Desulforamulus hydrothermalis Lam5 = DSM 18033: one gene and its partner. The protein of the gene in region 1 interacts with the protein of each later gene in a pairwise test. Links are inferred from orthologs where the notes say so. Each region holds a gene or a part of one and is shown on either strand. Other genes may lie near its edges. The genes, in order: sfsA and DESHY_RS11070.

The links.
Region 2: the proteins of sfsA (region 1) and DESHY_RS11070 interact in binary tests that used the Escherichia coli proteins (3 or more experiments, as listed by UniProt). The link is inferred for Desulforamulus hydrothermalis Lam5 = DSM 18033 from one-to-one orthologs.

Annotation. Positions count from the first base shown.
Region 1 is NZ_CAOS01000004.1:58,894-61,893, reverse strand. It holds sfsA (DNA/RNA nuclease SfsA), read right to left. Parts: upstream 1,861-3,000; coding sequence 1,141-1,860; downstream 1-1,140. Other genes in the region: obgE (GTPase ObgE), read right to left, coding at 1,844-3,000; DESHY_RS04275 (flavin reductase family protein), read right to left, coding at 618-1,124; cas6 (CRISPR system precrRNA processing endoribonuclease RAMP protein Cas6), read right to left, coding at 1-429. UniProt on the Escherichia coli protein: Binds to DNA non-specifically. Could be a regulatory factor involved in maltose metabolism.
Region 2 is NZ_CAOS01000013.1:201,491-205,013, reverse strand. What follows is about bases 207-3,206. They hold DESHY_RS11070 (glutamate-5-semialdehyde dehydrogenase), read left to right. Parts: upstream 207-1,082; coding sequence 1,083-2,330; downstream 2,331-3,206. Other genes in these bases: proC (pyrroline-5-carboxylate reductase), read left to right, coding at 2,350-3,195; proB (glutamate 5-kinase), read left to right, coding at 207-1,095. Also shown: more of proB, read left to right, coding at 1-206; DESHY_RS11060 (aspartate kinase), read right to left, coding at 3,335-3,523. UniProt on the Escherichia coli protein: Catalyzes the NADPH-dependent reduction of L-glutamate 5-phosphate into L-glutamate 5-semialdehyde and phosphate. The product spontaneously undergoes cyclization to form 1-pyrroline-5-carboxylate.

The DNA of each region.
Region 1 (3,000 bases):
TAAAGCAAATTCTTTGCGACCTTTTCCCATGCCATAGCGGCCCAATTCTTTAAAACTGACTATAAAGTAAGGTAAGTATTCAATGGCTTTACCCACAAGAATAAGGTTAAAAGTAAGTTGTTCCCCAGCTGCATAGTGGGTTTTGGTATCAAGGGGCGGTTCAAGGATAAATGGTCTGGGAATAGATTCGTAGTTGCGTAAGGCCTGCCCACCGGGTGCCGGGGTGGTTTCAAAAATGTAAACATAAGGACATGATGTTTTTAATAAACAATTCTTGCAGATATTATTACGCTGGGCACAGGCAATACGCTGAAAGGCACTGCCAAAGCCCCCCCGCAGGGTACTCCCCTTGTAAGGTGGAAGAACCAGCCCGTCTGCTCCCGCCTTTAGCACCACTTCATACTTGACCAGTTTGAAACGCTCAAGCAAGATATATAGCCCCCTTGTAAATGGGAAATAAATTTAAATTACAATTCTCCTTTTTCTATAATTTTCCTCTTTATTATGCAGAATATTCCATATTTTTTATAAAACAAAAACCGGTCCTCGGACCGGCTTACATTTGCATTAACTTCCAACATATATATATATGTATTGTTTCAGTGCCGCTATTAAATCTACTCCTTAACGTAACAAGCTACAATTTCACCGTAGTACATAACGTGGTAGTCGCCTTTGGCGTAGGCCAGTTTCTTAATGTTTTCTGCCACCAAAGCAGGTTCCATGGACTGCCGGTAGATAACCTTGCACTCATAGTGCAAATCACATTCACCGATAACCGGCGTGTTGACTACTTTCCCGGGTTCCGGGGTGAGCTTGCATTCCTTAAATTTATCAAATTCGCGGCCTGATTTAGTACCGCAAAAAGCCAGAGCTTTTTTCAAATCTTTTTTGACAGGGATGCTGACCGTAAATTCTTGGGCGTTTTCTAACAAATGGTAGGTATACCTGGATTTCCGAACCATCACCACAAAAACCGGCTTTTGCCAGATGAAGCCCACAGTACCCCAGCCGATGGTCATAGTGTTTAGTTTGTCACCATCTTTGACGGTTAGAAAGGCTCCTTTAGGCAGTTGCTCCAGCAGTTCCTTTAAATGGTCGTTGTACTTGACGTCTTCTTTCATTTGCTCCACTCCTCCTCTATAACTGGACAGGCAAGTAATGCTGCAGCCTGACAGTACTTCTGGTAACTTGGCAAGACAGGGCGGATATTTCCACGCCGGCAGCGGCAGCCTGGCGCAGAGCCCGGGCAAAGGGTGGGTCGGCAGCCTGGTTGGGAGAAAAGCCGGCAGCATCCTCCCGCTGTACCACAAATATAACTGCCGCCCGTATACCGGCAGCCGCCGCCCGGGCCAGTTCCAGCAAGTGTTTGGTGCCCCGTTCGGACGGGGCATCCGGAAACTTGGCAACCCCTTCTTCCACCAGGGTTACAGATTTTACTTCCATCAAGCACCTGCCGGCAGCACCGCTCAGATAAAAATCAAAGCGGCTTGCCCCGTAGCCCACTTCTTTCTTTATTTCTTGATAACCGGCAAACTGATCCAATATGCCGCCGGCCAGGGCCAGGTTGATAAGCCGGTTGGGCAGCAGGGAGTCCACCGAAACCAAAACTCCCCCAAAAGCAGCCAGGTGTATACGGTAGCCGGTTTTTTTACCCGGCGGCATGGCCGCCACATAAACCCGGTTACCGGGAAAAAGCAGCTCCTTCATTCTGCCGGAACTTGGCACATGGGCGTCATAAGGCCGGCCCGCCACTTCCACCCTGCCGACAAAGCGGTTTTTTCTGTTCAAGAAAACCGCTTCCGTCAGTTCAGGCAAGAGAATTGCCGCCTTCTCGGCCGCTTTATTGTGTCCATTCAAATTCCCAGTTGCCAATGCGTACTATGTCGCCTTCCTTTACTCCGGCATTCAGCAACCCCTGTTCAAGGCCCATCAGTTTCATAATCCTCTGCAGGCGTTCCACCGATTCTTCCTCTTCCAGGTAAGTCATGGCTACATGCCGTTCAATTTCTTTGCCGGTTACCCGCCAGTTGCCATCTATGTCACGCTTTATTTTAAACCGCTCAGCCGGCTGGAAAACCGTCAGCCGCTCCTCTGCCGGTTGGGCCGCTTCTTTTTTAGGCAGCTTCTCTAAAAGTTCTGCCACCCGGTGGATAATTGCCGTTAATCCCTGGCCGGTGGCAGCCGACACAGGAAAAATTTCGTATTGCCGGCCAAAGGCCTCTTTAATGCGCTCCAAATTCTCCGCCGCCTGGGGCATAATGTCCATTTTGTTGGCGGCAATGATTTGTGGCCGCTGGGCCAGCTGGGGATCGTACAGAGCCAGCTCCCGGTTGATAATTTTTATATCTTCCACCGGATCCCTTCCTTCGGTGCCGGCGGTATCCACCACATGGATCAGCAGGCGGGTGCGTTCGGTATGCCGTAAAAATTCGTGGCCCAGGCCCACTCCCTGGGAAGCCCCTTCAATCAGGCCCGGTATGTCGGCCAACACAAAACTGCGCTCATCTCCCGCATCAACCACACCTAGGTTGGGAACCAGGGTGGTAAAAGGATAATCGGCAATTTTAGGTTTGGCGGCAGAAACCATAGAAATAAAGGTTGATTTGCCGGCATTGGGAAAACCGATGAGGCCCACGTCGGCAATCAGCTTTAATTCCAATTCCACCCAGAGTTCTTCGCCCGGTTCGCCCTTTTCGGCGATTCTGGGAGCTTTGTTGGTTCCCGAAGCAAAGTGTACATTGCCACGGCCACCCCTGCCGCCCCGGGCAACCACCACCTGCTGGCCGCCCTCAACCAGATCGGCAATCAGGCGGCCGGTTTCAGCTTCCCGCACCACTGTACCCGCCGGCACTTTGACAATTAAGTCTTCACCGGCCGCCCCGTTCATGTTTTTTCCCATCCCGTGGCCGCCCCGCTGTGCCTTAAAGTGTTTCTTGTAGCGAAAATCCTGCAGGGTATTCAAGCCTTCATCCGCAATAAAAATAACATCTCCGCCGC
Region 2 (3,523 bases), on another replicon or contig:
CACTGTCAACGAATTGTCATAAAAATCGGCAGCAGCAGCCTGACTGATAGCAAAGGATTACTGGATGACTCCCGTATGGCTGCCCTGGCTGATGCCATAACTGAGCTTTTGCGCCGGGGCTGGCAGCCGGTCCTGGTTTCTTCCGGAGCAGTGGCTGCCGGTCTGGGGCAACTGGGTTGGCACCGCTCCAACTTAACCATGCCGGAAAGGCAGGCTGCTGCCGCTGTCGGGCAGGGCCTGTTGATGGAAAAATATAACGACTTGTTTCAGGCCAGGGGTATTCAGGTAGGCCAGGTGTTATTAACAAAAGAAGATCTGGCGCACCGCCGTCGCTATCTAAATGCCCGCAACACATTTAACGTGTTGCTGAATCGTCAAGTGCTGCCGATTGTTAATGAAAACGACACGGTAGCTTTTGCTGAAATACGTTTTGGCGATAACGATACCCTGAGTGCTTTGGTGGCAGGATTGGTGGAAGCCGCACTGCTGGTTATCCTGACAGATATAGACGGTCTGTACAGCGGTGATCCCCGTAAAGACCCGCAGGCCAGGTTAATCCCGGTGGTTCGCCAGGTAGATGAAAACATTATGCAGGCAGCCGGCGGCAGCGGTAGCCCGGTAGGTACCGGCGGCATGCGCACCAAGCTGGCTGCCGCCCGCATTGCTGCCCGCAGCGGTGTGCGTACGGTGGTTACCTGCGGCAAAGATCCTTCGGTCATTCTCGCGGTGGCAGCGGGCGAACGGCCAGGCACCTGCTTTGAACCGTCACCCCGCTGTTTGCGCAGCCGCAAACAATGGATTGCCTTTGGCAGTGTGGCCAGAGGCACCCTGACCATTGACCGGGGGGCTGTCAAAGCATTGACTGAAGACAATAAAAGCCTTTTGGCAGTAGGTGTCACCGCAGTAAAAGGAACCTTTCCCGCCGGCAGTGTGGTGGCGGTAGAGGACGACCGGGGGATTGAATTGGCCCGCGGCATTTCCAACCTGTCATCCGATGACCTGAAACTGGTTATAAAAAATCCCCAACGTGGCTTGGAAGTTATTCATCGAGATTGGTTAGTTTGCGAAAGGAGTTTTTCATTATGTCAATCGTAAGAGAGTTGGCACGTCAAGCCAAAGAAGCCTCCAGACAGCTGGCCACCCTGACAACCGCAGATAAAAATTCTGCTTTGCTGAAAGTTGCCCAACAACTGCTGGCAGACAAAGACAGCATCCTGTACGCTAACCAGGAGGATCTGGCCAGGGGCAAACAGGCTGGCCTCAGTCCTGCTCTGCTGGACCGTCTGGCCCTGAACGCCGCCCGCATTGATGATATGGTAGAAGGTGTTAAGCAGGTAGCCGCATTGCCTGACCCGGTAGGGGAAATAACAGAGTCATGGCAACGCCCCAATGGTTTACTTATTGATAAAGTACGGGTTCCTATGGGTGTAATCGGCATGGTTTATGAAGCCCGCCCCAATGTAACGGTGGATACCTGCGCCCTGTGTTTAAAAGCGGGCAGCGCAGTGCTGTTAAGGGGCAGCTCCAGCGCCTTGAACAGCAACCGGGCACTGGTAAACTCGATTAAAAAGGGGCTGGCAGGCACTGCTGTGCCGGTAGCTGCAGTACAGTTTATCGATACCGAAGACCGGTCTGCGGTGGATGAAATGCTGCGCCTCAACGGTTTATTAGATCTGGTTATTCCCCGGGGTGGCGCCGGCCTGATTAAACGGGTGGTGGAAACCGCCACCGTACCGGTGATTGAAACCGGCGTCGGAAATTGCCATGTCTATGTGGATAAAGATGCCGATCCTGCTATGGCTCTGGAAATTATTCTGAATGCCAAGTGCCAGCGCTATGGTGTTTGCAATGCCGCCGAAACTCTCCTGGTGCACCGGAACATTGCCGCTGCCTGGCTGCCGGAAGCCCTGCAAGCCCTACGCCAAAGGGGCGTGGAAATTCGCGGCTGCCCGGCTGTGCTGGAACTTCAGCCGGACGTCAAATTGGCAGACCGGGATGATTGGTCCACCGAGTTTCTGGCACCCGTACTGGCTGTTAAAATCGTGGCAACCTTGGAAGAAGCACTGGCGCATATTCAAACCTACGGCACAGGTCATTCAGAAAGTATTGTTACCAATAATCAGGAAACTGCCTCCCGGTTTTTAAAGCTGGTGGACGCGGCGGCAGTTTACCACAACGCCTCCACCCGTTTTACGGACGGCTTCCAATATGGTTTTGGCGCCGAAATCGGCATCAGCACCCAGAAACTGCATGCCCGCGGCCCCATGGGGCTCAGGGAACTGACCAGCTATAAATATGTGGTCAGGGGAACCGGCCAAGTTCGTTCATAAAATTAAAGGGGGATTGCACATGCTGGAAGGAAAGACTTTCTTTTTTGTAGGCGCCGGCAATATCTGTGAATCTATGGTTAAAGGCCTGCTGTCTACCGGTACCGTGCGTCCGGGGGATATCCGGGTGTCTAACCGCAGCAACCAGGAACGATTAAACTTCTTGCGCAACTATTACGGCATTGTCCCGGTTGATAATAAAAAATCTGCTGCCGGTGAGGCAGATGTCATTATTCTGGCCATGAAACCCCAGGATATCTATTCTGCTCTGCAAGAACTGACAGGGGCGGTCAAGGAAAATCAACTGATTATTTCTGTGCTGGCCGGTATTCCCACCTCACTGATTGAGGACGGACTGGGCCTGGCCGTACCTGTGGTGCGGGCCATGCCCAATACTTCCTGTGCCGTATTGGAATCAGCCACCGGTCTGTGTGCCGGTCGTTATACCAATCAGGATCAGTTGGGGCTGGCGGCAGAAATTTTTCGCAAAATGGGCGAAGTGGTCATCTTGGAGGAAACTCTGCTGGACGCAGTAACAGGCTTGTCCGGCAGCGGTCCGGCTTATATTTATTACCTGGTGGAAGCCCTGGAAAAAGCCGGGGAAAATGCCGGCATACCCAGAGAATTAGCCAGACCCCTGGTCTTAAAAACATTGGTGGGAGCTGCCAAAATGCTTTTGGAAACAGGCGAACCACCCGAAGTATTACGGCAACAGGTAACCTCCCCCAACGGGACCACCATGGCCGGTATTAATGAATTAAACAAGGGGAATTTTCAAGGCGTCATTCGCCGGGCGGTTTTGCGGGCTACCCAGCGTTCCCGGGAGTTGGGCCGCATTATCGTGGAAAAACAATGCGCTCAACAATAGTCAACCAAGTATTTTGGCAAACCGGATTTTTTTCAAAAAAGCTCCCTTGATGGTAAACGGATTTTCAACGTTTGCCATCAAGGGAGCATACTTTCATTTGGGAATAAAATTTTATACTTTTGTTCCGTTCAAGCCAGTCTTATTTGCCGTACTTAATGGCTTCTTCCAGGTTGTCCAGCTTAAATTTTTTGTGCAGGGCCCGGACGGCCTTTTGGGTTTCAGATCTTTTAATAACACAGGAAACCTTAATTTCCGAAGTGGTAATCATTTCTAAGTTAATGCCTTCTTCAGCCAATGCCTCAAACATGTCGGCAGCCACGCCCGGGTG